2 regions of the Natranaerobius thermophilus JW/NM-WN-LF genome follow, and region 2 is predicted to be linked to the other one. Evidence: a T-box and tRNA genes for the amino acid it is inferred to sense, from the RefSeq annotation. Region 2 holds a T-box; the other holds one or more tRNA genes.
The links. A T-box is a leader RNA that pairs with one kind of tRNA and senses whether it is charged. The one in region 2 lies ahead of ileS (isoleucine--tRNA ligase), so its partner is inferred to be a tRNA-Ile.
Positions count from the first base shown of each region.

Region 1: it encodes a tRNA-Ile, which carries the amino acid that the T-box ahead of ileS (isoleucine--tRNA ligase) is inferred to sense. The anticodon was not compared.

Region 1 covers NC_010718.1:1,275,723-1,291,640, reverse strand. The annotation lists gene NTHER_RS06170 (Nif3-like dinuclear metal center hexameric protein) at 1-922, opposite strand, end outside; gene NTHER_RS06165 (tRNA (adenine(22)-N(1))-methyltransferase) at 903-1,619, opposite strand; tRNA gene NTHER_RS06160 (tRNA-Val) at 1,687-1,762, opposite strand; tRNA gene NTHER_RS06155 (tRNA-Glu) at 1,766-1,840, opposite strand; tRNA gene NTHER_RS06150 (tRNA-Ile) at 1,866-1,941, opposite strand; tRNA gene NTHER_RS06145 (tRNA-Asn) at 1,947-2,021, opposite strand; gene rpoD (RNA polymerase sigma factor RpoD) at 2,185-3,267, opposite strand; gene dnaG (DNA primase) at 3,272-5,152, opposite strand; gene NTHER_RS06130 (deoxyguanosinetriphosphate triphosphohydrolase) at 5,416-6,432, opposite strand; gene NTHER_RS06125 (D-alanyl-D-alanine carboxypeptidase family protein) at 6,713-7,939, shown strand; gene ppdK (pyruvate, phosphate dikinase) at 8,109-10,757, opposite strand; gene NTHER_RS06115 (pyruvate, water dikinase regulatory protein) at 10,741-11,577, opposite strand; gene ccpN (transcriptional regulator CcpN) at 11,640-12,275, opposite strand; gene glyS (glycine--tRNA ligase subunit beta) at 12,413-14,494, opposite strand; gene glyQ (glycine--tRNA ligase subunit alpha) at 14,487-15,371, opposite strand; gene recO (DNA repair protein RecO) at 15,745-15,918, opposite strand, start outside.
Region 2 covers NC_010718.1:1,386,762-1,402,679, forward strand. The annotation lists gene pgeF (peptidoglycan editing factor PgeF) at 1-209, shown strand, start outside; gene NTHER_RS06655 (biotin/lipoyl attachment domain-containing protein) at 290-1,468, shown strand; gene NTHER_RS06660 (YggS family pyridoxal phosphate-dependent enzyme) at 1,503-2,204, shown strand; gene NTHER_RS06665 (cell division protein SepF) at 2,211-2,714, shown strand; gene NTHER_RS06670 (YggT family protein) at 2,727-3,014, shown strand; gene NTHER_RS06675 (YlmH family RNA-binding protein) at 3,044-3,841, shown strand; gene NTHER_RS06680 (DivIVA domain-containing protein) at 3,865-4,464, shown strand; T-box leader at 4,574-4,808, shown strand; gene ileS (isoleucine--tRNA ligase) at 4,861-7,641, shown strand; gene NTHER_RS06690 (DUF5665 domain-containing protein) at 7,751-8,062, shown strand; gene NTHER_RS15205 (TraR/DksA C4-type zinc finger protein) at 8,086-8,736, shown strand; gene lspA (signal peptidase II) at 8,822-9,280, shown strand; gene NTHER_RS06705 (RluA family pseudouridine synthase) at 9,310-10,296, shown strand; gene NTHER_RS06710 (Rqc2 family fibronectin-binding protein) at 10,321-12,060, opposite strand; gene NTHER_RS06715 (calcium-translocating P-type ATPase, PMCA-type) at 12,206-14,845, shown strand; gene NTHER_RS06720 (YicC/YloC family endoribonuclease) at 14,934-15,800, shown strand; gene remA (extracellular matrix/biofilm regulator RemA) at 15,895-15,918, shown strand, end outside.

The DNA of each region.
Region 1 (15,918 bases), 110 kb from region 2:
CATCTACTCCTAGTTTTAAGGCTTTTTCAACCATTTTACCTCCACTTCCTCCACAAACTGCCACACTATTTATATTTTCGGGCCTTGGCCCGGCAAGTCTCACTTGGGTATGTAATCTTTGTTCAATTGTTTCAATCAAAGTCTCACTTCTAATGGGTGAACTTAACTCTCCTACCAATCCGATTCCATATTTTTTGTCAGGATATTCCAGTTGATAAATATCATATGCAGGCTCTTCGTAAGGATGAACAGCTCTCATTTCTTGAATTACTTGATTAATTTTGGAATTAGGAACAATGGTTTCAAGCTTAACCTCTTCAGTGCGAGAAATTCTTCCCTGCTCTCCGATAAAGGGATCAGTTCCAGCCAGGGGTTTAAAAGTGCCTATACCTTGAGATTGGAAACTAACGTCACAATAATGCCCTAAAGAGCCAGCACCTGCACTACTCAATGCCGTTCTCACTTCATCTTCATACCCTTGAGGCATAAAAACAACTATTTTTGAATATTTTTCTTTATATGTTGTAGTCAAAGGCCTTTCGTCAATTAAGTTGATATTTAGTGTTTCAAGAAGTGCATGATTAACTCCAATTTCAAGAGCAGCATCCAAATTTGTATGACTTGTATAAATGGATATGTCATTTTTAATGGCCCTTTTTGTTACATCTCCTATTTTTTCATCAGTAACTACATGTAAGGGGGGCATGAATAAAGGATGATGTGTAATAATTAACTCCGCTTTCATTTTTATTGCCTGTTCAATGACTTGTTTTGATGGATCAAGGGCTACTAAACACTTAGAAACTTTATCATTAACACTTCCAAGCTGTAATCCAGGATTATCCCCTTCAACAGCTAAGTATTTTGGAGCAAATTTTTCTAAAAGATTAATCAAGGTCTTTTTAGCTGGTCGTGTTGTCATGATTATTTAACACCTCCGAAATAGCATCGGCTCTAGTTCTCATTTCCTGCAGTTTTGCTCTTGCCCTCTCAGTTTTAGCTTGTTGAAGTTCATCTATTACTGATTTAGTTTTTACTAATTCTCTATTTAAATATTCTATCAAAACTTCATTTGGATTCGCTAGGATTTTTGGACCCATTTCCATTTCGAGTTCACTTAAGCTATTTGCATCAATTTTATTTACATCAGGTACTGCGTTAATCACTTGATAAAAAAATCCTTTATCTTTAACTAGTTCTTCTCTTTTAAAGAAATATCCTTTGGAAATCAAGTATTTTCTGATATCAGCATGATCAGTCTGAGGTTGTAGGATTAAGTTTGATTTGAAAAGCCATTTATCCTCATTATCCATTAAAATATTTTTTATGGTTATTCCACCTATACCTGCAAGGATTATAATATCTGGGGTTTCATTGCTAGCGAGAACCTCTAATCCGTCTCCAATTCTTAGATCAATATAATTTATTAAATCATGTTTATTCACTTGTGCTCTGGCTTCATCAACTGTAGCTTTAGATATGTCTGAAGCTATAACTTTTTTCACTCTATCTTCTTTAATCAAAGAAATGGGTAATAAGGCGTGATCGGTACCAACATCCAATACTAGTTCTGAATTGCTAATCATGTTTTTAATAGCAGTTAAGCGTTTAGAAATCATTTGCGTTCCTCCAAATAATATTCCACAGTAAAGTAAAAAAACCTTCTCAATAAGAGAAGGTTTTTAGTGGTGGGCGGAACAGGGCTCGAACCTGTGACCCCCTGCTTGTAAGGCAGGTGCTCTCCCAGCTGAGCTATCCGCCCATGTGGTGACCCCTAGGGGATTCGAACCCCTGACTTCGGCGTGAAAGGCCGATGTCTTAACCACTTGACCAAGGGGCCATGATTGTTATAAATATCAGTTGGATGGTGGGCCCACCTGGGCTCGAACCAGGGACCAACCGGTTATGAGCCGGTTGCTCTTCCAACTGAGCTATGGGCCCAAAAATGGCTCCCCAGGCAGGATTTGAACCTGCGACCTACCGGTTAACAGCCGGTCGCTCTACCGCTGAGCTACTGAGGAACTCTTTCGACATGATTTATTATACTTAAGTTTAGCAGCGAAGTCAACAGGTTTTTTAAATTTTTTGTTTGAAAATCTGTCGCTGTCGTCGAGCCATTTCCGCCGCCCACAATAATTTATACCAAAAAAAACGTCTTTTGTAAAGAGTAAATTTAAATTTTATTTAATCTAAGTAATCCTTAAGGCGTTTACTTCTCATAGGGTGACGTAATTTACGCAAGGCTTTAGCTTCTATTTGTCTAATCCTTTCCCTAGTGACACCAAAGTGTTTACCCACCTCTTCTAGAGTTCGAGTTTTTCCGTCATCTAATCCAAATCTAAGTCTCAATACTTTTTGCTCACGGGGTGTTAAACTATCCAATACTTCTTCTAATTGTCCTTTAAGAAGTTCAAAAGCAGCAGCATCTGCAGGTGGTTTAGCATCCTGGTCTTCTATAAAGTCTCCTAAGTGACTGTCATCCTCTTCTCCTATAGGAGTCTCTAAACTTACGGGTTCCTGGGCAATTTTTAAGATTTCCCTGACCTTGTCTTCACTCATATCCATTTGTTCTGCAATTTCTTCAGGTAAAGGTTCCCTACCCAGTTCCTGTACGAGTTGACGCGAAACTCTAATCAATTTATTGATAGTTTCCACCATATGGACAGGTATTCTAATAGTCCTAGCTTGATCTGCTATGGCCCTTGTAATTGCTTGACGTATCCACCATGTAGCATAAGTACTAAACTTGTAACCTTTTCGGTAATCAAATTTTTCTACTGCTTTTATCAGTCCCAAATTACCTTCTTGAATCAAGTCCAGAAATAACATCCCGCGACCAACGTATTTTTTAGCAATACTGACCACTAAGCGTAAATTGGCTTCAGCCAATTTTCTTTTAGCTCCTTCATCTCCCTCTTCAATTTTCTTGGCAAGTTCTATTTCGTCGTCGGGAGATAGAAGGGGGATTTTTCCGATCTCTTTTAAGTACATACGTACCGGATCACTTACTTCTACCCCTTCAGGAAGTGATAAGTCCAGCTCCGCTTTTGTGGGGTCATCTGGATCCACCTCTCCAATAGCATCCACCACATCTATACCGGCCTGAGTCAGTACTTCATAAAATTCATCTATTTGGTCGCTGGAAAGCTGGAATTCTGACAACTGATCCATAATTTCTTTATAGGTGAGAAATCCTCGTTCTTTTCCCACTTTTAACAGTTCATCTTTAATTTGTTCTAATTTTTGGTTTTGATTTTTCTCTGCCATAATTTTACCCCCCTTCCTCCAAGGTCCACTGTTTTGTTTTTTCTATATACAAGCAATCTTGCAACTTTCTCAGAATTTCTCTATATCTATCTGGTTCATGATCAGGATTTATTTGAGAAAGCTCCTTTTGTAGCTCTTCTCTTTGACTCTTAATTCTGCTTTCCTTAATTCTAAATACACAGTCCTTTACAAACTTTTCTATATCCTTTGGCTGCGGAAAATCCTTCATACCAAGTTTAGTAATGATATTTTCTGCATCTGGGTGATCTCTTAATTCCTGGGTGAGATTCGACAGATCTAGTTCAATGTCGTGATTCTTCAACTGATACAGTTTATGAACAATAAGAGCTAAAGTATCACTAGAAAAATCTTCAGGGTACAAAAATTTATTCACTTCTTCAGTATATTCAGGAAAATGCAACATTAGAGCCACCAATCCTTCTTCTGCTTTTTCGCGTGGTGTCCTTTTGTCAGCAAATTTCACAGTTTCACTTCCATTATTTTTTCTTTTATTCTTCCTGTTTACTCCAGTTTTATCCATTTTGCGATAATTTTTATTTCTGTAATTTTTTCTAAAATATTTCATGAGTTCAGAATTGAGTGCTTCTTGAGAAATTCCTAACTGCTCTGATACTTGATTCAGATATTCCTCGCGCTCCACTGCATTATCGATTTTTGAAATTATAGGGATTATTTCTGTTACGTATTGCTTTTTTCCTTCTATTGTTGACAAATTTTTGTTTTTAGCAGCTTGTCTTATTTGATATTCAGTTAGTGGCAAAGCCGTGTCTAAAATTTTCTTTTGAAAATTTTCTAGTCCATAGTTTTTTAAATACTCATCAGGGTCATAAGACTCTGGAAGCTGACAAATCAAGACATCCAAGCCTTTACTTTGCAAAATTTCTAATCCACGGAGAGTGGCAGTCTCTCCTGCAGCATCTGCGTCAAAGGCTATATAAGCCTTGCTAGCATTATTTCTAATTAGTTTAGCTTGTTCTTCAGTTAAAGAAGTTCCTAAAGACGCTACTGCCGTATTCACACCAAATTGATGAGCAGTGATCACATCAGTATAACCTTCCATCACCAAGGCATGATTTTCTTTTCGAATTGTTTTAAAAGCTAAGTTTAAACCATATAAACTTAATCTTTTATTAAAAACAGGAGTTTCAGGAGAATTTAAATACTTAGGTTGCTTTTCACTCTCCTCTAATAGCCTTCCACCGAAACCGATCACTTCGCCTCTTTGGTTATAAATAGGAAAAATTACCCTTCCTCTAAATCTGTCGTATACCCCCTCACGATATTTCCTACGATTACTTAGACCAGCTTTAACTAGTAATTCCTCAGTGAAACCTTTTTTCTTTAAGAAATCACTCAGACCAGTCCAGTTATCGGGAGCGTATCCAATAAAAAAGTCCGCCATCGTCTGCTTGTCAATTTTTCTATCAGCCAAGTATTTTCTCCCAGATTTCCCAGTTTCGGTATTCATTAGTACGTATCTAAAAAAGTTTGCTGCATATTTATTGGCTTTTTTAATAATTTCTCGTTCCTGCATTTCCTGGGATAACTCTTGACTGTCTTGGGAATCCGCTGGCAACTCAATTCCTAGTTCTTCACCCAACTTTTGACAAACCTCAACAAAGTTTAGTTGTTCAATAGATTCGAGAAATTTAAAAACATTCCCTCCTGCTTGACAACCAAAACAATAGTACAATTGCTTTTCAGGTGAAATATGAAATGACGGAGTTTTTTCGCTATGAAAGGGACATAGACCCCAGTAATACTTACCTTGTTTTTTTAAGTTCACATACCTTGATGCAATTTCTACTAAGTCGGCTTCAGCTTGAATTCGTTCTATAATTTCCTGGGGTATTCGGATTGTCATATGGATATCCCCCTCAGATAACCTTCTACATAAATCATCATGAAACGACAAGTATATTCATTTCTCTAACATTAAAAAAAATCCTGCTAAAAAATAAAATCTATTTAAGCAAATTTTTTAAGTTAATAATGCCTTTAATACTTTAGTTAGGTTTACGTAAGACATATTCGACGAAAAAATTAAAATTTCCTTCTAAGGATTAGCAAATACCAAACATATATTCGCCTTTAATTATTCACTATAATTTCCGATAAAGGCTACTTTTATTCTTCTCTGTTAAATCGCCATGGCTTCGGTAAAAATATATCTCGATAAAGATCTAAAATATACCTGTCTGTCATACCCGCTACATAATCACAAACTAACCTTTCCCTACCAACTTGATCTATCATACTATACACATCATTTGGCAACTTTTCAGGCTCATTATAGAAATAATCATAAACTGCCTTAATTACATATTCCGCCTTACTTTCTTCTTCTTTGGCCTTAGAACCTACATATACATTTTGAAATAAAAACTCCCTCAATTCTTCCATGGCAGTTTTTACTCGAGTACTCATTGAAACTTCCCCATTTTTATAGCTGGTTTCTATCAAGTCACACACCATAGTGTCGATACGTGAATTAGATGTATTACCTAATACATTACCCGAACTTTCAGGTAATTGTTTTTGGGATATTATCTCTCCTCTCAGAGCATCATCAATATCATGATTAATATAAGCTATCCGATCACATATTTTCACTATTTGCCCTTCTAAACTGACAGGGGTAATATCACCAGTATGATTTTTAATTCCGTCTCGGACCTCTTGAGTAAGATTAAGCCCGCCGGGGCGTTCTAAAAAATCCACAACTCGTAAGCTTTGATTATTGTGCTGAAAACCCCCGTCATTAACCAATTCATTTAACACCATTTCACCAGCATGACCAAAAGGAGTATGGCCTAAATCATGTCCCAGTGCTATCGCTTCTGTCAAATCTTCGTTTAAAAATAATGCTTTAGCTACTGTTCTAGCAATTTGTGCAACTTCTAAAGTATGAGTCAGTCTGGTTCTATAATGATCACCTTCGGGTGAAATAAAAACTTGGGTTTTATGCTTAAGTCTTCTAAATGCTTTACTGTGTAAAATTCTATCCCTATCTTTTTGGAATGCAGTTCTAACTTTACATTCTGTTTCCGGAGACAATCTACCACGTGTGTTTTGGGAAAATGTGGCTTTTTGTGACAATGTCTCTGTTTCTAATTTTTCCAGTTTTTCACGAAAACTTACCATTTAAAAATCTCCTTAATTAAAGTCTTGACCAAATGAGATAATTAGAGCTAAAATAAATTTGTGTCGTACTATGTGATATACTATTTTGGTCAAGGATTTTCCTGCTTAATCACTAAGGTATTTTGTATAAAACTGTTTCAAAAGTTGAGTGTTGATAACTGGAAATACCAATTTCAATCGAAAGTTTACATTTATTAATAGTGAAATGTAACAGCACCTTGTATAAGAGGAAAAACTAAGGCCAACAATATTATTACGCAAAAACAAGGAGGAAAAGCCAGTGAAGTTTAACAATATCTACATTATTATACCCTTATTATTTTTAATGATTGTTAATCCCCTGTTATCACCATCAGTTTCAGCCGAAGAATTTGACTTTGATGCAGAATCAGTTATATTAATCGAAGCTGAAACAGGGAGAACCATTTACGAAAATAATGCCGAGAAAAGTTGGCCACCAGCTAGTTTGACCAAAGTAATGACTCTTGTAATTGGTTTAGAAGCTCTAAATGAAGGTGAGCTAGAACTTGAAGAAACAACCAGAGTTAGTGCCAAGGCCAATCAAACGGGCGGCAGTCAGATGTTTCTCAGAGAAAATCAAGAAGTTACCATTGAAGATCTCCTGACTGGAATCGCTGTAGTTTCTGCTAATGACGGTTGTGTTGCTCTAGCAGAACATATGGAAGGTTCAGTAAATAATTTTGTCAATCGCATGAATGAAAAGGCAGAAGAAATAGGATTAGAAAACACTAATTTTAAAGACCCTCATGGTTTAGCTTCTGATGGGCAGTATATGAACGCTCGTGATGTAGCTCGACTATCCCAGTATGCCGTTAATGAAACGCCTAAAATTTTAGAATTAGAAAGTATAACTGGATTTCAATTCAATATTGAAAGCACCCAATATAATAGAAATTTAATGTTACCTGACCACCCCCAAACCACAAGATATTCCTATGAAGGAACGGATGGTTTGAAAACTGGTCAAATCGAAGAAGCAGGTTATAACTTTGTGGGTACTGCCCAACGCGACGATATGAGACTAATTGCAGTTGTTTTAGGTGCTGAAGAACAAACTGAAAGATTTAATATTACTCGCCAACTTTTTGATCACGGATTCTCGGAGTATCAAAAAATAAAGTTATTTGATGAAGGTGACGAATTGGAACAAGTAGATGTTAAAGATGGCTCAGAACGCCAAACAATGGCAATATCAGAAACTGAAGCAAATGTAACTACCAAGTTTGACAATGATCAAGAACTTGAATTTGTATTTCAACCAAAAGATGAAGAACTTAGAGCCCCAATCCAAAAAGGTGAATATTTAGGTGAGTTATTAGTCATTGAAGACGGAAAAGAAATAGCTTCTATCCCCGGAATTGCTCAAGATGAAGTAGAAGAACTTGGTTTTTTTGGTAGAATTGCTAGAACAATTAGTGATGCAATATCCAACACATTTGAGAGTATAAAAGATAGTATAGTCGACTTTATTTTTGGCGATGATTAAATTTATGTTGTAATATTTGTTAAATTACCAGCTTAAATTTGAGTTAAAAAGATATGCTCCCCTTAAGGTTGCAGTTAAAAACAAATCTGTACCTAAAGGGGAGCATTTTTACATTACTTGTAATGTGTAAACCAAAATAAATACATAACAAAGAAAAAAGAAATTATACTTATTCTGAATTTAAAACAGATTGTGCTGCAGCCAACCTTGCTACAGGAACCCTAAAAGGAGAACAACTAACATAGTGTAGTCCAATCTTATGGAAGAATTTAATAGAATCAGGATCGCCTCCGTGTTCACCACAAATACCTCTAGTTAAATCTGGATTGACCTGTTTTGATTTTTCAACTGCTATTTTAACTAGTTCACCCACTCCTGCCTGGTCTAAAATCATAAAAGGGTTTTCAGGAATAATGTCATTTTGCATATAATGAGCTAAGAACTTTCCTTCTGCATCATCTCTACTATATCCTAAAGTTGTTTGTGTAAGATCATTAGTACCAAAAGAAAAGAATTGAACATGATTGGCAATTTCATCAGCTGTCATACAAGCTCTGGGTAATTCGATCATGGTCCCAACATGGAAGATTTCTTTTTCTTCTGGTGCTTCTACATGTAAGTCTATTATTTCATGAATGCTATCTTTTAATAACTCCATTTCTGTTTCATGTCCTACTAAAGGTACCATAATCTCTGGTTGCGGTGAGTATCCTTCAGCCAATAGCTTTTTAGTTGCTTTGACCAGGGCTTCCACCTGCATATTATAAATTTCTGGGTATATTAATCCTAAACGACAGCCCCTAAATCCTAGCATAGGATTAGATTCTTCTAGGGCTTTAACTTTATCAAGAAGTTGTTTTTTCTCTTCTAAGGCCTCTTCATCAATCTCATCTTTCGATAAGTTATTCAATTCTTGTTCAAGTTTTTCTCTGTCGGGCAAAAATTCATGGAGTGGCGGATCCAATAATCTTACAGTGGTAGGATATCCATCCATAATTTTTAAGATTTCATAAAAATCTTGTTCTTGATATGGGACCAATTTATCTAAAGCTTCTTTCCTTTGGCTTTCAGACTCTGAAATAATCATTTCCTGAACCTTAGGTAAGCGCTCTGAACCCATAAACATGTGTTCAGTTCTACAAAGACCAATCCCTTTGGCCCCAAACTCTCTTGCTTTTGCGGCATCAGATGGTGTGTCTGCATTAGCTCTCACACCTAATTGTTTGATATTTTCTGCCCAATCAAGTAATTTTTGACTTTCTTCATTTAGTCCAGGGTCCGTTAATTTTACAGCTCCAGAGATTACTTTACCACTACCACCATCAATGGAAATTAACTCACCCTTATTTATGTTTTGGCCGTTAATGATCATTCTCTCATTCTCAAGATCAATACTTATTTCATCACAACCACAAACGGCTGGAATACCCATACCTCTAGCCACAACAGCTGCATGACTAGTCATGCCACCACGACTTGTTAGTATTCCTTCTGCTGCAACTATCCCATGTATATCGTCAGGGGTAGTTTCTGGTCTAGCTAGGATGACATTTTTACCAATGTTTTTTAACTCCTCAGCTTCATTGGCATCAAAGACCACATTGCCAGTAGCAGCACCGGGCGAAGCAGGTAAACCACTGGTCAACATTTCAAAGTCCTGATCGGGATCAATTTGTGGGTGCAATAAATGGGCAATTTGTTCTGGTTCTACTCTTTGTAATGCAGTTTCTTTCGATATTACTCCCTCTTCAACCATATCCACTGCAATTTTTACAGCAGCAGCTGCTGTTCTCTTTCCATTTCTAGTTTGCAATAAATAGAGCTTTTTATTTTCAACTGTAAATTCAATATCTTGCATATCGCAATAATGGTTTTCTAGAAGTTGACTGACTTCTAGAAACTGATTATAAACTTCAGGAAATTCATCCTCCAGATCTTTAATCGCTTTTGGTGTTCTAATCCCTGCTACCACATCTTCTCCTTGGGCATTTAGTAGAAATTCTCCATATATATTTTTCTCACCAGTTGACGGGTTTCGCGTAAAAGCCACACCTGTTCCACTATCATTCCCCATATTTCCAAATACCATGGTCTGTACGTTAACAGCAGTACCTAGTTCGTGAGAGATATTATGAATTTCTCTATAAACTTTGGCTCTTTGATTATTCCAGGAATTAAAAACCGCTTTGACTGCCATAATCAATTGGTCTTTTGGGTCCTGGGGGAATTCCTCACCGGTTTCTCTGTTATATACCTGCTTATACCTTGTGATCAGGTCCTGTAATGCCTGACTGTTAAGTTGAGTATCTTCAGTTACCTGATATTCTTCTTTTAAGCGGGACATTTCATTTTCAAACATATAATTTCCTATTCCCATAACTACATCACTGAACATTTGAATAAAACGTCTGTAGGAATCATAAGCAAATCTATCATTGGAAGTTTGACGGGCCAGACCTTGTACTGTTTCATCATTCAATCCTAGATTCAAAACTGTGTCCATCATCCCTGGCATGGAAATTACTGCTCCAGAGCGCACTGATACTAATAAAGGATTAGAAGGATCACCAAATTTTTTATTAGTTGCATTTTCAATTTCCGAAAGAGCAGTGAAGATTTGCTCCCGCAATTGTTCTGTTAATATCCCATTATTTTTAAAGTATTCATTACAAGCATCAGTGGAAACTGTAAATCCTGGTGGAACCGGTAGACCGATTTTCGTCATTTCGGCAAGATTGGCACCCTTTCCCCCTAAAAAAGGCTTCATATCTCTGCTGCCTTCTGAAAACTTATAAACTAGTTTATCCATCGAAGTCATTATCTTTACCCCCTCTAATCATGTCTAGTATTTTTTGGGCCGTTTCCTCCACAGCCCGATTACTAACGTCAATGGTAGGACAACCAATTTTTTTCATTATTTCTTCAGCATAATCCAGCTCAGTTAAAATCCTATCCATATTTGCATAGTTTGCTTGAGATTTTAAGCCTAAAGTTTTCAGACGCTCCTTTCTAATTTCATTTAGTTTATATGGATTGATTACTAATCCAATCACTTTATGACTAGGAATTTGATATAACTCCTTTGGAGGTTTCACTTCTGGGACCAGAGGTAAATTGGCAACTTTTAAACGCTTATTGGCAAGATACATACTCAAAGGAGTCTTAGAAGTTCTAGATACTCCTAGTAATGTCACATCTGCCTTTAAAATCCCTCTAGGATCCTTACCATCGTCGTATTTAACTGCAAATTCGATGGAATCCACCCTTTTAAAATAAGATTCATCCAATTTGCGAACAAGACCTGGTTGTAACCTAGGTTCTCTTTGCATAACTTTTTCAAAGGAATCTAACATAGGTCCCATAATGTCTACTGCTTCCACTTGATATTCCTGGGTGATTTTTTCCATAAAAGACCTCAAATCAGGATCTACCAAGGTGTAAGCAACCATGCAATTAAAATTTACTGCTTCTTCAATCACTTCTTTAATAGTTTCCTTATCACTGACATAAGGGACTCGTCTTAATTCACAATTCCCGGAATTAAATTGGCTTGAAGTAGCTTTTACTACTAATTCTGCGGTCTCACCTATAGAATCGGAAACCACATAACAGATAGGAGTTAGCTTTTGTTCAGTCAAAAATGTACCTCCTCTCTAGAAATAAATATATTCTTTTATAAACTAATAATATAACTCATTTTTCACCTCTGTTCATCAATTTCAGCTAATAATTTAACCAAATGAGTTTTACTAACTCTACCAGTAAGCTCGGCCTGTTCTTCTACATTGTCATCACTGATTACGGGTATACAATCCACCTGAAATTCTTCAACTTTTTTGGCAGCACTCAAAGCTGTATCTTCATCCCGCAAAGTAACTATATTGGGCCAGCGTGTCATAACAATACCTACAGGCATTTTTCCCAAATCATTATCTCCCAGGGTAATCTTAAGAAAATCTTTCCTTGAAGCTACTCCTTTGAGATAGTTATTTTCATCAACCACAAATATTGTTCCCACATCTTCTAAAAACAGTGTTACAATAGCATCATAAACACTAGTTTCCTCAGATACCGCTACAGGTAGTCCCTTAATGTCACTAACTTTATTTTGTTTTAATATGTCCCCAAGGGCATTTTCGATACTTTTACCAGTATAATAATACCCTACTTTAGGCCTTGCTTCTAACAAACCCGACATGGTAAGGAAACTTAAATCCGGCCTTAAAGTGGCCCGAGCTAAATTCAGATAAGATGCGATCTCTTCACCACTGATAGGACCCTTTTCACGTACTATTTTTACTATTTCATTTTGTCTTTTAGATAGCCGGATGTTCATCACCACCTAATTTTTCTTAAATATGTTATACTATATCAAAATAAACGCCAATATATTATATACTATTTATATTTAATTTTTCCTGCTAATTTTAAAAAAAAGAGACCAAAAAATTTGGCCTCTTTTTAAAACTTTAATTAATCCTGGATAATTGAAAAATCAGCAAGTTGTCTATACATTTCTTTTATGTGGTAAATCAGGTTAAGTCGATTGTTTTGTAAATGTTTATCGTCGACCATAACCATTACTTCATCAAAAAACTGATCAATATAATCTTTAAAACCAGCCAGTTCCGAAATCGCTGATGATATTTCATCCTGTTCTAAATCAGATAATAATTTATCTTCGGTATTCAGATATTTGTGATATAACATTTTTTCTGTTTCATCTTGTAATAATTCAGTATATACATCTTCGCCCTTTGCTTTGTTTGCTAGGTTTTTAACTCTAGTATAGGCAGTCCTAACATCTTCTAATTCTTGAGAATCTCGGTAATCTTTAAGTACTTTGGCTCTCAAATATGCTTTATAAACATTTGCTTTATCAACCTCTAAAGTGCTATCAATAATATCTATTGGTAGTCCCTGTTCATTAAAAATTGTTCTACTTCTTAATTTAACGAAATCCAAAATATCATCAAGAATATTAGAAATTGGTGCCACTAAAGCACTTTCGGGTATGAGAGATAAAGCCCTGTGGAATAGTTGTTCTAGTGAGAAAGCCAATTCTGTTTCAAGAATTATATGGACAATTCCTAGCGCTTGTCGCCTCAAAGCATAAGGGTCTTGGCTACCCGAGGGGCGTTCTCCGATAGCAAAACTACTGGCAATATTATCAACTTTATCAACTATACTGGTAATAGTCCCAACCATTGTTTGGGGTAATTTATCACCAGTATGTCTTGGAAGATAGTGCTCCGAAATACCTAGACATACTTTTTCATCTTCTCCATGTATCCTAGCATATTTCTCTCCCATAATCCCTTGTAGATGAGGAAATTCTGATACCATGTTAGTAGGTAAATCCGCTTTAGATAGAGCAATTGCCCGCAAAGTTAGAGATCGTACAGGTTCTGATAATTCCAAGATGTCTAATAGAGTTTTACCCAACTCTTCCATGCGGGTGACTTTCTGGTCAACACTTCCTAGCTGTTCTTTGTAAATTATAGATTTTAGCTGTTCCCGTTTTGATTCAAGAGAAGTTTTTGTATCTTCTTCAAAAAAGAACCTGGCATCTGAAAGACGAGCCCTGAGAACTCGCTCGTTACCTGCCTTTACTTTATCGATCCCATGGTCATCTCCATTTCTAACTGCAACAAAATAGGGAAGTAATTTTGAAGAATCCTCTTTGTCTACTAGGGCAAAATATTTTTGATGTTCTTGCATGCTTGTTATTAATGCCTCTTTGGGTATTTCTAAAAACTCTTCTGCAAAATTCCCGAGTAGAGCTGTTGGCCACTCAACTAAAAAATTCACTTCTTCCAATAAGTCATGGGGCATTTCCGGACTAGCATTCATTTGGTCTGCCAGTTCTTCAATCTGAGCTTTGATGGTTTCCTCTCTTACATTGTGATCAACCATCACCCATGAATCACGCATTACTTCCTCATAATTTTCAGCTGAATTGATAATCACATCACCTTGGGATAGAAACCGATGTCCCCGGCTTATATTAGATGCCTCTACAGTTCCGAAGTTTAAAGGTAACACTTGATCATTAAACAAGCAAACCAACCATCTAACTGGTCGTAGAAATTTATCCTGTTTGTTATTCCAAAACATTTTAACCGGTAAATTAAATTTAGTAATCAACTCGTCTAGTAATTTTGGCAATACATCCTGGCAATTTTCACCTACAATTTCAGCTACAGCATATACATACTCTTTCCCATTATCTTCTCTAATCTCCAAGTCTTTTGGATCGATATTTTGACCCCTGGCAAAACCTATAGCAGCCTTGGTTGGTTCACCATTTTCATCAAAGGCAATCTCTTTAGCAGGTCCCCTTTTCATTGTGGTACTGCTTTGCTGTTTGTCCGCTAACCCGTTAACAAGCAAGGTTAATCTCCTGGGAGTAGCCATTACTTTTATGTTTTCATATTCAATTCTGTATTCTGTGAGCAAATTAGCGGAATTTTCTTCTAGCTGTTTAATAAGACCAGGAATAAATCTGGCTGGTAATTCTTCAGTTCCTAGTTCGAATAGTAATGTATTATGCATAGCTGATACCCTCCTTCAAAAGAGGATAATTGAGTTCTTCCCGTTGGCTTAAAAAAGCCTTTGCACATATTCTGGCCAAATCACGAACTCTGCCGATATAACCGGTTCTCTCCGTTACACTAATTGCACCCCTGGCATCCAATAAATTAAAGGTGTGTGAACACTTTAAAACATAATCATAACCAGGAAGTACTAATCCTTGGTTAAGAAGGCGTTTGGCTTCTTTTTCGTAGAGTTCAAATTCTTTGAATAGCACTTCAGTGTCTGAATCCTCAAAGGAAAATTTTGAATGCTCGTATTCAGCATGTTTAAACAGTTCACCATATGTAACCTGATCGTTCCATTTGATATCAAAAACATTTTCTACACCTTGAAGATACATAGCGATACGCTCTAATCCGTAAGTTATTTCACAAGACACTTTATCTACGTCAATACCTCCCACTTGTTGAAAGTAGGTAAACTGGGTAATTTCCATACCATCTAACCAAACTTCCCATCCTAATCCCCAAGCTCCTAGGGTCGGAGATTCCCAGTTATCCTCAACGAAACGAATGTCATGTTCTAAAGGATTTATTCCCAGCGCTTGCAGACTTTCCAGATAACGTTCCTGGATATCGTCAGGAGTTGGCTTCATAATTACTTGAATTTGATGGTGTTGGTATAATCTATTGGGGTTTTCTCCATAACGGCCATCTGTAGGCCTTCTAGAAGGCTCTAAATATGCCACATTCCAAGGTTCTGGACCTAAAGCCCTCAAAAAAGTTGCAGGATTCATTGTGCCCGCACCCTTTTCAATATCATAGGGTTGCCATACCAAACATTCTTGATCTTTCCAGTAATTTAATAAAGAAAACATTAAGTCTTGAAAATTCAATTACTCCCACCTCCATAGTCTTGGAGTTATTATTATTGAATACTTTAATTTGTGCAAGTGTCACAAAATACAAAAACCCTCTACGCCCGTATACTAGGGACGAGAGGGATTCTCCCGCGGTTCCACCCTATTTAACCCTCCATTTAAGGAGAGTCCACTCAGGTGACTATGGCTCGGAAACGCCTTCACTACCATATCTTTTCGAGCTCCCACTGTCCCCGAATCGCTGCTAAGATATTGGGTAGCTACTACTTTTCTTCATCGCCATTTCTATTATTTTTTATACTATAAGGAAAATATAGCAAAAACCCCAGGTCATGTCAACTAAAACTGTTAAAGTATTCCTTATTTTATCAAATCATCCATCATATGTTTAACTATTTCTCTGTAGATTGGTCTTAAAAAAAGGCTTAGTTTTACATACAATCCCAAAATGAACTTCGAGCATGCTTGTTAACATTTTCTCCAAAGTATCATACTGTAATTGAGTCGGTTTTAGTGTTCGCAGTTTATATACAGGAAATTCAAACATACGTTTTATTATATT
Region 2 (15,918 bases):
ATAGGGAGCAAGTTTTTAAAAACAAACAAGGATATTGGTTTTTAGACCTTTGGCGTGCAAATAAATTATTATTGAAGAGAGCAGGAGTACCTTCAGAAAATATCTTATCTGGAGAACTTTGTACTATGTGTAATCATGATTTGCTATTCTCTCATCGCAAGGGAGGCAAATACACCGGAAGGATGATGGGTTTGATTTCCCTAAAATAACACATTTTAGCAGGAACTTGAATATATAAAGAGAAATAAATATATATCCCGCGATTACGGAAACTGGAAGGAGGAGGGGGTTGAAACGAAGAAATAAAACTGAAAAGGTTGTAAAACTTCAAAGAAACAATAAATCAGAACAGACAGGAACACATAAAAAGCAAAATTTACTACCTGTAATTTCATTGCTTGTTGCTGTATTTGTTTTAATCATATTAATTTCTGGTATGAGAAGTTTTTTTGTTACCCGACTAGTTAATATAGAACTTGTAGAACAACAAAAGGTGGATCAGATTATAGAAGAACAACCGGCTACTATAAAGCGGGAAGAGCAGGTGATAACTGCTCCAGTTTCCGGTCAAGTTGACAGGAAAGTGGATGAGGGCATCCGGGTCAAACGCAATCAAACAGTCATGGTTTATGACGAACTTTCAAATGAAAAGGATAATTATCAAAGTGAAGGTGAAATTAAGCGTCAGATAGACAGATTAGCTGTAGAATTTGAATCAGAATTGACATCAGCTCGTGAACAAGATTTAGTTAAAAGTCAAATTGAAGAAATTATCCAAGATATTCAAAACTTATCTGATGAATATCACAGAATAGTTGATGAAAAAGAAAACGAAAATAGCTCTCTAAGAGAGGTTACTTCACCAGAGCCCGGTATTGTCAGCTATAATATAGACGGATTGGAAAATGGTTTTAATGATATAGACAAGCTGTCACCTAAACGATTGCAGCGTTACCGTGAGCAACACGAGAATTCAACTTATGATCAAGATATAGTTGTCTCAAGAGCTCCACTATTCAAAGTGGTGGATAATTATAACTGGAAGGCAATAGTTGAAATTTCACAAGAAGAAACCATTGATAATGAAGTGGGTGATTGGTTATCAGTCAAATTTGATTTTGCTGATAATGAAATTGAAGGTAGAATTGTGGAAATAAAAGAATTTGATTCCCAAACTATAATGGTGTTAGAATTTGAACGTGAGCTAGAAAAATTTTGGAAAAATCGGTTTGCAGAAATTGATATTGTCAAAGATACCAAGATAGGGTATAAAATTCCTCAAAGAGCCCTGACCGAGAATAATGGTCAATTAGGGGTATACCTTGTCAAGCATGGTGTGGTAAAATTTGAAGAAATAGAATTAATTTCCGAATTAGAAAACAATGAAGTATTAGTCGATGGCTTGAATGAGGGGAATTTATTGATTAGGAATTCCTTTTTCGTTCGAGAAGGTGATCGAATACGATAATACAAAATAATTACAATAAATGGGGGGGAGGGTAATGACGGCATATATCAAAAGTAATCTTCAAGAAATTAAGGAAAAAATGTCAAAATCTGCGGAACTAGTCGGTAAATCCCTTGATGATTTAACATTGATAGGAATTACTAAGTATGCAACAACTGAACAAATAGCTGAACTATACAGATTAGGGGTGACAAATATAGGAGAAAACAAAGTTCAAGATGCATTACCTAAAATTGAAGAATTAGAAGATCTTGAAATTAACTGGCACTTCGTAGGTCATTTACAAAGTAATAAGGTAAAGTACTTAATCAATCATATATCTCTTTACCAGGCTTTGGATAGGACCTCACTGGCTAAGGAGTTGCACAAACGTGCAGATAAAAACAATGTCAATGTAAATGCTTTGGTTCAAATAAATATTGCTGGAGATGAAAATAAATTTGGGCTGAGTCAGGAGGAAACGGAACATTTTATTGAAAAAGTATTAAATAATTATCCACGTATCAATATCAAGGGTCTTATGACCATGCCTCCTTATTTTTCAGAACCGGAGCAAGTTCGTCCATATTATAGTAGAATGAGAGAACTATTTGAATTGTTTAAAACAAAATTTGGAGAACAACATTTTCAATATCTGTCAATGGGGATGTCCCATGACTACCATATAGCCATTGAAGAAGGAGCAAACATGGTTAGAGTTGGTAGGTCACTGTTTACACAAAGAGAGGAGGGGTAAGATAATATGAATTTTTTTGAAAAGATACTAGTATTTTTAGGGCTAGCCGAAGAAGCAGAGGAGGAAATTATAGAAGATGAAGAAGATGTAGCACCAGTTAACAACTCTACCTTCCAAGAAAAAAAACATAAAAAACGAAGTGCTGTTCAAAGAAAACAGAAAAATAGTGATCAGGAAGGGGATTCGGTAGTGCCACTACACAGTACAAAAAATACACAAGGTATAAAAATTCACTTAATTGCACCCAGTAAATACGAAGAAGCTCAAGAAATTGGGAAATACCTAAAAAGTGGTTTTCCTGTGGTCGTAAACTTAGAACAATTAGAAATGGAGACGGCCAAACAAATGATTGATTTTGTTAGTGGGACAGTTTTTGCCCTTGATGGCAATTTACACAAAATTGGGCAGCAAATATTCTTATTTTCGCCACCTAATGTAGGAATAGATGGTGCCATTGATACCACTGGAGATGAATTTTTTGATCAAAAAACATACGAAGAATATGAATAGGAGATGTAATAAATGCCTGTGGTGAGTTTGTTTAATTGGATTTTTCAAATTGTATATATAATGCTGATTATTAGAGTGATCTTTTCCTTTTTGCGTCCGTCCCCTTATCAAAACAAAAGATTATATGATTTAAATAAAATTATTTGGAAAATAACAGAACCTGTCCTAGCACCTATTAGAAACTTAATTTCGCCTTTGATGGTCGGTGGAGGACATTACATTGACCTCTCACCGTTAATCGCCTTGTTATTATTGAATTTATTACAAAGATTGACATTTAGTTTACTTTGGATGCTGTAAAATTTGGAATTTAATATGGGGGGTAGTTGATGGGAACTGATAAACAAACAATTATGAATCACTATACTCATCCTCTGGAAAAGGAAACAGCCAGTAAAATATTCGATAAAACAGACAAAGTGTTTAAGGAGCAAGGGATGGAAACTACAGATTTTTTTGATCCACATCAGTTAACTATTGCAGAAAAAGTGATTAATACATTCTCTGATGTTTCAGCTTTATTTTATGGTGGTTTAGCTGATGCGGAAAGGAAAAAGGTTGGGATTTTCCCTAAGGAATGGAATGTTACCCCTGATCAATTGGGGATCGAAGTACTAGAGCTTAGAGGAAATTTTAGATTTTCTAGTATTTCTCATAGAGATGTTTTAGGTGCTGTCATGGGTCTAGGTTTAAAGAGGGATAAAATTGGTGATATTCATGTCATGGAAGAGGAACACAGGTTGATTATTGCTGTTGATGAAAGTATCTCCCAATTCATTACACAAAATTTAACACAAGTAAAAAATGTATCAGTATCAGCTGAAGCTATGGATCAGGAAGAAATCCCTCGCCAGCAAGAGTACACTCGTGAAATAAAGGGAACTGTATCTAGTTTAAGATTAGATGCTGTTGCCAGTATAGGTTTCGGAGCTTCTAGAAGTAAAATGAGTCAGTTGATAAAAGCAGAGAGGATAAAACTCAACTGGCAACCTACTAAAGATCCTAAGGCTACTGTTTCTGAAGGAGATGTGATTTCATTAAGAGGAAAAGGAAGAGTGGAAATATCTGCAATCGGTGGTAAAAGCCGAAAGGGTAGGAGACATGTAACATTAAAGCGTTATAAATAAGTTTTAATTTCGGAGGTGGAATTATGACATTAACCCCCCTAGACATACACAATAAGGAATTTTCTCGTTCCTTTCGAGGATATAATCCTGATGAAGTTAATGAGTTTTTGGACAGGGTTGTTAAGGACTATGAAAGTATTATCAAAAAGAATATCGAACTTAAGGAAGAAGTGGAAAAATTAAATAATAAAATTGAACACTATCAAAAAATGGAAGAAACTCTTCATAATGCTATAGTTGTGGCTCAGGAAACTGCTGAAGAAGTGAAGGAAAATGCACAAAAAGAGGCAGAATTAATTAAAAGAGAAGCTCAAAGTGAAGCTAACAAGCAGATCGAAGATGCTCATAACAAGGTCAATAAAATTCAACAGGAAATAGAAGAATTGAAAAAACAAGCTAGTGCTCATAAAACACGATTTAAATCCATGCTAGAAACTCAACTTGATTTACTGGAATCAGAAGAATGGAAAAATTTAAATGCTAACAATCAAGAAGACTACCAATCTGAATATCATAGCCAAAATGCAGGTACTGAACAAGCCTCTGATTTGACTGCTAGCTACGAAGAAGAGGAAGTTGAAAATTCCCAAATTGATAGTCAAGACACATCACATAGTAATTAATAAGAGTATCAGGTAAATTTTGTGTAAAAAGAATATTGCGAAACAATTGTGGCTATGCTAAAATGCTAAGATAAATAAATTCCGTTAAAGCTTTAAAATTCAATATACATTATCGGCCGTGAAGGGAAGAGTAATCTGCACTTACTATCTACAGAGAGCCGGGAATGCTGGGAACCGGTGATAGTGTGTAGATGAAGATCATCCTTGAGCTCTTTGAGTGAACTAATAGTAGCTCAAAGCGAATGGCAAGCGTTAATTGCCCTGAGAGCCCGTATATCATTCGTTAAGATTTTGCTTAGGTGTGCGGGTAATAGGGTGGTACCGCGAGTAACCTCGTCCCTATCAGGGCGAGGTTTTTTTGATTTCTAAAATAAAAGATGGCCTGGAGGTGGCACTATGAATTATAAAGATACTCTCAATTTACCTAAGACAGATTTTCCCATGAAAGCTAAGCTTCCCTCAAGGGAACCTGAATTTTTACAAGAGTGGGAAAGCAACAACCTCTATCAACGTGTCCAACAAAAACGTTCAGGAAAGCCTAAGTACATTTTGCATGATGGCCCACCCTACGCTAATGGGAACATTCATATGGGTCATGCCTTGAATAAAGTCCTTAAAGATATTGTTGTTAAATTTAAAACAATGCAAGGATACGATTCTCCCTATGTACCTGGATGGGATACCCACGGTCTACCTATAGAGCATCAGATTACCAAAACAGAGAAAGTTGATAGGAAGAGCATGTCAGATGTGGAATTTCGTAAAAAATGTCATGATTATGCCATGAAGTATGTGGAGATACAAAAGGAAGAGTTTAAACGACTTGGAGTCAGAGGAGACTGGGATAATCCTTATCTGACTTTATCACCTGAATTTGAAGCTGAACAAGTTAAATTATTTGGTGAAATGGCACAAAAGGGTTATATTTATAAAGGATTAAAACCTGTATATTGGTGTACTGACTGTGAAACAGCTCTAGCAGAAGCAGAAGTTGAATATCATGACAAACGTTCACCTTCCATTTATGTTGGATTTCATGTAAAGGATAGTAAAGGTGAGTTTAATGAAGAAGGTGTAGAGTTTATTATCTGGACCACTACTCCCTGGACGATTCCTGCCAACATGGCAATTGCACTTCACCCCGAATTTCAATACTCATTAATAAAATCGGGAGAAAAACACTATATTGTGGCTACCGATTTACTAGAAACGGTAGCAGAAGAGGCTAAATTAGGAGAATATCAAATTATCAGAGAGTATACTGGTCGAGAATTAGAAGGAATAGTCTGTCAACATCCCCTCTTTGATAGCAGAGAGTCTTTAGTTATTTTAGGGGATCATGTAACCCTTGAACAGGGAACTGGCTGTGTTCACACTGCTCCGGGACATGGTCATGAGGACTATGAAGTTGCCCAAAAATACGATTTGGAAGTACTTTCTCCATTGAATGATAGTGGTGTTTTTACTGAAGAAGCTGGTCAGTTTCAAGGACTTTATTACGACAAAGCTAATAAAGAAATTACTCAAGCCCTGGATAAAAGAGGAGCTTTATTGTCCTTGAGTTTCATTACTCACCAGTATCCATGCTGTTGGAGATGTAAAGAGTCAGTTATCTTTCGGGCCACTGAACAATGGTTTGCATCAGTAGACGGATTTCGACAAGATGCTTTAAAAGCTATAGAAGATGTGGATTGGATCCCTGCCTGGGGTGAAGAAAGAATCAAAGCCATGGTAATGAACAGGGGAGATTGGTGTATTTCCAGGCAACGAGTCTGGGGAGTACCATTGCCGATCTTCTACTGTCAAGAATGTGGTCATGAATTGATCACAGAAGAATCTATCTCAGCTGTAGCTGAATTATTCAGACAGGAAGGTTCAGATGCCTGGTTCGAAAAAGAAGCCCCTGAAATATTACCACAAGGCATTCAATGTAGTTGTGGTGCCAAAAAATTTAGTAAAGAGACGGATATTATGGACGTATGGTTCGATTCTGGGTCTACTCATAGAGGGGTCTGTGCTCAAAGACAAGAACTGGCATGGCCTGTAGATCTTTATTTGGAAGGGAGCGATCAATATCGAGGATGGTTTCAATCATCCTTGCTGACTGCTGTTGCCACTAAGGGTGAATCCCCCTATCGAGAATGTTTGACTAATGGTTGGGTAGTTGATGGTGAAGGAAAGAAAATGAGTAAGTCCCAGGGTAATGTCATAGCTCCCCAGGATATTACTAACCAATACGGAGCAGATATTCTCAGGCTTTGGGTAGCCTCTAGTGAGTTCAAACAAGATGTCAGGGTATCTCAAAAGATATTAAAACAGACTGCTGAAGCCTATCGTAAGATAAGAAATACTGCTAGATTTATCCTGGGTAATTTATACGATTTTACACCCGAAAAAGATTATGTATCCTTTGATCAATTAGAAGAAATTGATAGCTATATTCTATGTCGCTTACAAAAGGTTATTGATCAAGCCACTAGAGCCTATGATGAATTCGAGTTTCATGAGTTTTATCACTTAATTCACAATTTCTGTGTTGTTGAATTGAGTCAATTCTATTTAGATGTGATTAAAGATCGAATCTATACAATGCCAACTGAGTCAAGAGAGAGGCGGGCTGCTCAAACCACCATGTATTATTTACTAGATAGTTTAGTGAAAATGCTTGCTCCAGTATTGACTTTCACCAGTGAAGAAATATGGCAGTATTTACCAGGTGATCGAGAAGAGTCAATCCAATTAACCGACTGGCCAGAAGTCAACGAGGAACTGGTAGATAATGAGCTAGAGCAGAAGTGGGCGAATTTTTTAGAATTCAGAAAAGAAGTGGCCAAAGCACTAGAAAATGCTCGTAAAGATAAAAAAATTGGCAGTTCCTTAGAATCGAAAATCTTAATTTATGCTGATGAAGACCTATTTAAAAAATTACAAAGTTTTGAGGATAATCTAGAGGAACTGTTCATAGTTTCTCAAGTAGAATTGAAGAAAGCCGAACAATTAACTGAGACTGTTAAGAACCAGGCTTTAAGCTCGGAAGATGTAGAACAGGCTAGCATAATTATTGAAGCCGCCCAGGGTGAAAAATGCCCCAGGTGTTGGAACTATCACCCTGAAGTGACTAAAGCGGAAGAATTATGCCCTAGATGTAGTCATGTCTTAGAGACTAGCAATAAATAGTTTAATAGAATTAGCAAAATTTACCCCCTGAATTTAATCAGGGGGTTTTTTATTTACCATGTTTTGGAATAAAATAATAGATACACAAATGGTTAAATTAATAAGGGGGATGAGAATTTTGCAAGATAACAATAATAATCAAAAAGAGTTGTTAGAAAAACTATATTACCAAACTGCAGAACTTTTAGATAAACTGGAAAAATTTAAATTAGCCGAGTATATGCATTATTTAAATAATCCAGTACGTTATTTTTGGATTAATTTTTGGGGAGGGGTAGCTAGAGGTTTAGGCATAGCAGTGGGGATGACAGTTTTAGGTGCTATTTTGGTTTACTTTTTACAGCAGCTAGTAATGTTAAATCTACCAATAATTGGTGATTTTATTGCTGATATCGTTAAAATTGTTCAAGAACACTTATAATTTCTTAAAGGAGGTTGTTCTAAATGACAGATCAAGAAATTGAGAAATATCGCCAGAAATTGTTATCTATTAAAGCAGATCTTGAAAAACACGAAGCTGAAGGACAACATGATAATCGTACTAGTATTAGAGATAATGTCTCAGAACTATCGAGCTATGATAATCATCCTGGGGACTTAGGTTCTGAACAATATGAACTAGAAAAAGATACAACTTTATCAAATCTAAGAGAACAAAAATTACGAGAAATAGAAATTGCTTTAGAAAAAATTGCTAATGGTGATTATGGGAAATGTGAATCATGTGGAAAGGAAATTAATAATGAAAGATTAGATGCAGTTCCATACACTAGATATTGTATTTCATGTCTAGGAGATTTAGCTTCAAATCAGGATGAACACCCTTATTTTGAAGGACATACTCACTTGGAGACTATGAGCTCAAAAGACGAAAATTCAATCCACTTCGATAAAGAAGATATGTGGCAAAAATTAGAGAACTACGGTCAGGCCGGGGGAACTAACGAAGATTATGAAAACTCCGATGAAAATTGGGGTGCTGCTGATAAAATGGATGAATATTCTATTGGAGGCAAAGATCTTAGTATTAACCCTAAAACAGATCCAGAACGATTTAAAAGAAGGAAAAGACGGGGAAGAAATGATCAATCATAGTATTTATCTTCATCTAAATTGTCAAGCATGTTCTGTTGTGCTAGAATAAATTGAGATTATTACTATTAGAGGGGGGACTGGTGGAGTGGGATTTGTTTTATTTGTCATAATTGCATTAACTATTGTTTTAGATCAAATATCCAAACTAATAGTTGCAAGAACTATGAGTTTAGGTGATAGTATCCCGGTGTTGGAGAACATTTTTCATATAACTTACTCAGTTAATCCCGGTGCTGCTTTTGGAATAATGGCTTATCAGACTACCTTTTTCATCGTGACTACCATTTTGTTATTACTCGTAATGGTATTTTTATTTTATCGACTAGGACAAGAATTTCAAATAGTAAAAATAGCTCTGGCTTTACAGTTTGGTGGCGCAGTAGGTAATTTGATTGACAGGATTAGAACAGGCTATGTGATAGATTTTTTTGATTTTAGGATCTGGCCAATTTTTAATATTGCAGATATGGCTATTGTGCTAGGTGTGTCTATTTTAATTTATTTTATATTGTTTATGTCCAAAGATTATGGATGTTTTGATTAGTGGAAGTTGCCAGTAAGGGAGGGCTTGTATTGGAAAGATATAAAAAGGCCCAGTCTATAAATACAGACTATGAATTGATCCCTAAAGAGAAAGATGAGGGATTGAGGCTGGATCTGTACTTAAGTGAACAGATCGAGGACTTAAGCCGAAGTAAAGCAAAAATGTTAATAAACAATAACAGTGTGATGGTAAATGACAATTGGGTTAAGGCTAGCTATTCCATTACCTCTGGAGATGTGGTAAAAGTGGACACTCAATTAATTCAATCTGAGATAACTCTAATTCCCCAGTCTATACCCTTAGATATTGTCTACGAAGATGAATATCTTTTGGTTGTCAATAAGCCGAGAAATATGGTAGTTCATCCTGGAGCCGGGAACTATCGAGATACCATGGTTAATGCTCTATTATATCATTGTCAAAATTTATCAGATGGTACTTCTTACGAGAGACCCGGTATTGTACATCGCTTGGACAAGGATACTTCTGGTTTGTTGGTAGTTGCAAAGCAAAATGAAACCCATGATATTTTATCGGAGGAAATCAAAAACAGGCGTGTAGCCAGAACTTATTTAGCACTAGTTATAGGAGACTTTTCCAAGAAGAAAGCTACAATTGATTTACCAATAGGAAGAGATCCCAGAAACAGGAAAAAAATGGCTGTAGTTCATGGAGGAAAGAGAGCAATTACGAAAGTTGAGATGTTGCGAAGTTTTCAAAATCCCGAAAAAATATCTTATTTGAAATGCTCTTTAGAGACCGGACGCACTCATCAGATTAGAGTACATTTAAGCCATTTAGGTTATCCCCTTTTAGGTGACCCAGTTTATAGAGGAAAAACCGGAAAAAACGTAGATATAGATAAAAATTTAACAGGGCAGGCTCTTCACTCTTTTTCCTTAGCATTTACTCATCCTGTATTTAAAAAGACTATGGTTTTTAGAGCTCCCCTGCCCTCAGATATGATGAACCTGATTTCTAAACTAACCAGAAGTGACAAAACCAATTTTAGATAAAAAATGATTTCAAATTATATTGAATTAGTTGGAGTCAGTTTGTGGTAACTTTGGATCCACATATAAAGTCTTGTGATTATCATAAATTACCATTCCTGGTTTTGCTCCTTTGGGTTTTCTGACGTTTTTAATTTGAGTGTAATCCACAGGTACATTTTCAGAGTTTCTAGCTTTAGAATGGTATGCCGCAACTTGTGCAGCTTCAAGGATAGTTGCTTCCGGAATATTATCACCTTTAACAATTACATGAGTTCCTGCAATTTCCTTGGTGTGAAACCAAGTGTCGTTTTTGGAAGCCTTCTTTAACGTTAAGCGATCGTTCTGTTTATTGTTTTTTCCTACCATAATTGTAAAACCATCACTAGAAGTATATTTGATAAAATCACCTTCACTACCTCGAGGGGCTTTTTCTCGGTCTTTAGTTTGTTTCTTTAAGTAACCTTGCTCCATTAGCTCCTGCCTAATGTCTTTTAGTTCCTCCAATTTAGCTGCTTCATCGACTTGGAATAGTAAGCCTTCCAAATAAGAAATTTCCTGCCTGGTTTTCTTTATCTCAGTTCCTAGTTTTTTGATACGATTGGTGCATTTTTTAAATTTTTTAAAGTAATGGTCAATGTTTTCTCCTGGAGTTTTAGATGGGTCGATTTTAATTCCTAGTAGTTTGGGAGGATCTTGATAATAATCGTAAACTTCTACTGTTTCGGTATGTGCATTATTAACTAAATGATAATTAGCACTTAAGAGTTCACCATATTTTTTGTATTTAGTACCACCTTCCGAAGTTTCATATTCCTTTGTTTGTTTTTTAAGTTTTTTTCTTGCTTTTTTAGCTGCTCCGGATAGTTTTTTCTTTAGTTGTGATTTTAATTGCTTAGCCAGTTCTTCTTGTCCCTTATAATGAGCAAAATCATCTATTGCTTGATTTAATGTATCGTACTCGACTAATTTAAAATTATCAGTATTATAAAATCTATTATCCCAATAAACATCCTTCATCTCAGTTGTGGTTTTGTCATAAACAATAACAGGTTGATATGACAGGGACATTATATCATTTATAATTTTTTCCCAAATATTATACAGCTCGTTAGCTTCTACACCTTCTGGGTAGGTAGTATTTATTATTTGCTTTGATAAAAAGGGACTTACTCCTAAAAAGTTATCAAAAAACAGTTTATCTATTTGATTTTGGTATTGAGATAATAGTTTATTAAACTTATCTTTATCTAGATTTTCAGAAAAGGGATCTAGTTTATCTGGAGCTGGTGGTCGTTCAAATAGGGTCCCCGGCACTAATTCTCTTTGATCAGAGGCAGAGAGTTCTCTTTGAATACGCCTTAAAGCATCCATAATTCTCTTTGTTTTTTTATTGACTAAAATCACATTACTGTGCTTACCCATTATTTCACAAGTTAACAGGAATTCTTCGGTCAAATCAAACTCATCCCTGCGTTTTATGTGAATATCAACTATCCGATCACCATGATACTGAACAATATCGGTAATTTTTCCTCCAACTAAAAATTTACGCAAAAACATACAAAATGAGCTGGGAGAAGCCGGGTTTTCCAGTTTCTTTTCAGTTAGATTCACGCGACAGTACTTGGGATGAGCACTTAATAACAACGTGTTCTGGCCACTTCTTCCATATAATTTTAGAGTAATAACTTCTTTTTGAGGTTGATGAATTTGGTTAATTTTAGAACCAATTATTTTTTGTAACTCGCCTACAATTCCTCTGATGGTAAAACCGTCTATTGGCATTAGATTGTTCCCTCCGTTTCAAGTATCAATTAGAGTATAAATGGTATTAAAGATCGGGTCAAATTTTACCCTTGATAAAAGTATTATTTTTAAATTTATGTAATAGGAATTAGGAGTAGCCGGTTTATTTGGAGGGGGAACATCTATGTCATTTTATTTTGTATCAACTAAAGATGTGGCGAAAGAGCTTAATACAAATATTGAGCAAGGATTAACTACCAATGAAGCTCACAAGCGACAAGGTCAATATGGTGACAATGTTTTACCCACTGATAAGGGTGTCAAATGGTGGGATGTTTTAATAGATCAATTTCGAGATTTTATGGTTCTGGTTTTACTGGTTGCTACTTTAATATCAGGTCTGTTAGGTGAGTATACAGATGCAGTAACTATTATAGCAATTGTGTTCTTGAATGCCATACTAGGTTTTTATCAGGAATATAAAGCAGAGCAGTCACTAGATGCTTTAAAACAATTGACTGCACCTAAATCGTGGGTTATCAGGGATAATCAATATCAAGAAGTTTATGCCCTGGATTTGGTTCCAGGAGATGTGGTTTTTATTGATACGGGTTCAAGAGTGCCAGCAGATTTACGTTTAATAGAAGAACAAGGCCTAGAGATAACAGAAGCTGAACTAACAGGAGAGTCGGTACCTGTTAAGAAACACACTGATACACTAAATTTTTATCCCGACTCAACCGGCGATATTTCTAATATGGCTTTTATGGGGACCATGGTATCTAAAGGAACTGCAAAAGGAGTGGTTACGGGTACCGGCCAAGATACGGAAATGGGACAGATAGCATATATGCTGTCGGAAAAAGACGACGCAGAAGAAACACCTTTACAAAAACGCCTGGCTTACTTAGGTAAGATTCTCGTCACAGTTTGCCTGGTAGTTTGTCTATTAGTTGCCATTCTTGGAATATTTAGAGGAGAACCTGTATATAAAATGTTCATGGCTGGTGTCAGTCTAGCCGTAGCAGCTATACCAGAAGGGCTGCCTGCTGTCGTTACTATAGCTTTAGCAGTAGGTGTTCAAAGAATGATGAAGCGGAAAGCTCTAGTCAGGAAATTACCTGCCGTTGAAACCCTGGGTTCTGCTACTGTTATTTGTGCAGATAAAACAGGTACATTGACTACTAACGAAATGAAAGTTGATGAAATATATGCTCCTGATGAGCCTGAGGCCCTGAAAATGTGTCATAAAATAGCTATTCTATGTAATCACTCGGTTTATGAAGAAGGACGTGGAATAGTAAGGGGAGAACCCACGGAAAAGGCTTTGATGGCAAAAGCTTTAGATGAAGGGTACTCTCCGGACCAACTCTTGACTTACTATTCCTTTTTGGATGAATTACAATTTGATTCTGATAGAAAACGGATGAGTGTGTTTTATCAGATAGATGGTAAAGGTTGGGAGTCCCAAGAAAGTATATTATTAGTAACTAAAGGTGCTCCTGAAATGATTTTGCCTAGATGTACTCAAATTCATGGAGACAAAGCTCCTCAGAAGCTAACTGAATCCAAGTCCCAAGAAATTTTCAAGGAAAATGAAAACATGGCCAATAATGCTTTACGAAACATTGCCATGGGTTATAAATATATCACAAGGGAGCAATACGAACGCTATAAACACAATTTGGCAGATCTGGAGTCCCAATTAACTTTTGTAGGTATAATAGGTTTATTGGATCCCCCTAGAGAAAAAGTGAAATATTCAATTACTAGATGTTTGAGAGCTGGAGTTAAAACTAAGATGATTACAGGTGATCATAAAGCCACAGCTGTTGCCATTGCAAAGAAAATCAATCTTCTTAACGAGGAAAATGGTAAAGTCATGGAAGGGAAAGAGCTAGACAATATTAGTGATGACAAATTAGCTCAGATTATTGACAGAATAAAAGTTTTTGCCCGGGTGTCTCCAAAACATAAGTTGAGAATAGTAACGGCATTAAAAAGGCAAGGTAATATAGTAGCCATGACAGGAGACGGGATTAATGATGCGCCTGCTATTAAATCGGCTGATATTGGAATTTCTATGGGTGTCACGGGAACTGATGTAACTAAAGGAGCTGCTGAGCTAATCCTGGCAGATGATAACTTTGCCACTATAGAATCAGCTATTGAGGAAGGTCGGGGGATTTACGACAATATAAAGAAATTTATTAAGTTCTTATTAGCATGTAATTTTGGTGAAATATTGACAATGTTCTTTGCCATGTTGATTGGTTTGCCATTACCTTTGAAACCAATTCAAATCTTATGGGTTAATTTAGTGACAGACGGCTTCCCTGCCATAGCCCTAGGGGTAGCTCCAAAAGAAGATGATCTCATGCAGAGAAAACCAAAATCACCTCAGGAAAGTATTTTTTCCGGTGGTTTATTTGAATCTATAGTTGGGCGTGGATTCTTGATTAGCCTAGTAAGTGTATTTGCTTTTATGCGTGGTTTGGAGTTTACACCTCACTCAATTGATTTTGCCAGAACTATGGCTTTCAGTACTCTAGTTGTTAGTCAGTTGCTATTTGTTTTTGAATGTCAAAATTTAAAGGGAGGCTTTACTTTATCTAAAATATTTAAGACCCCTCAAGTGATGGGAGCTGTCTTACTATCCTTCGCCCTGTTTTGTGCAGTGATCTATTTAGAACCTCTGGCTACTATATTTGATACCTATCGTTTGAGTTGGGAACACTGGTCGGTAATTTTTGTTCTGTCATTAATCCCTACGATTATTAGCTACTTACTAAAACAGATACCTAGAATTTTGACAATTAAATAGTGATTAAATATAATCAAATCGGCTAGAATTAATTAAATAGAGTTATATAACAGTTGTATCACACAAGGGGGCTCCAAAATTGTACAGCATGACAGGATTTGGTAGTGGTGATATCTCAGCTCCTGAAATGGAGGGAAAAGTTGACGTTAAAACCCTTAATCACAAATACTTGGATATTAATGTGAAAGGGCCTAAGGAACTGTTTTCTTTAGAGGATAAAATTAGACAAGAAATTTCTCGGAAAGTGGCCAGAGGTAGAGTTGAAGTTAGGTTTAAAATCCATTTTACAGATCAACAAAACATTGAAGCCAAGTTTAATAAATCTCTGGCAGAAAGTTACTGGCAAGGATTGCAAGAGCTTAAAAAATTAACGGGAGAGGCTGAACAGCCGCTACTTCCAGTTTTGGCAAAAATGCCTGAAGTTTTTTCTCTAGAGCAATCCGATATAGACGAAGAGAGTGCCTGGGAGGCTATATATCATGGCATTTTAGAAGCATTAGATGAAGTAGTGGAAATGAAAGAGCGAGAAGGTAAGAAATTAAAAACTGATATCATTGATCAGAGCAAGCATTTACAAGAGATTGTTTCAGAAATAGATAATAGAAAGTCTTATTCTGAAAACAAAGGATATGAAAGATTGACTCAACGCCTAAGCGAACTTTTAAGCGAACACGACATTGATGAAAATCGTATTATTCAAGAAGCAGCAATTTATTCGGATAAAGCTAATATAGATGAAGAGCTGGTTCGCATGCATAGTCACCTCAATCAAATAGAACAGTTTGTAGAGGAAGAAGGTGCTATAGGGAAAAAACTTGATTTCCTAGTTCAAGAAATGATTAGAGAAATTAATACTATTGCTTCAAAATCCAATGATGAAATTATTTCAAAGTTAGTAATCGAAGCCAAGAGTATTATAGAAAAAATTAGAGAACAGGTGCAGAATGTAGAATGATTGAGAATATTAAAGACAACTTGCATTATTCCTATATTTTAAGCTATACTAGAGGTATGCATGATATGGGAAGACTAAAAAAGGAGGAGATGACGTGTCAATTAAACTTGTAAACATA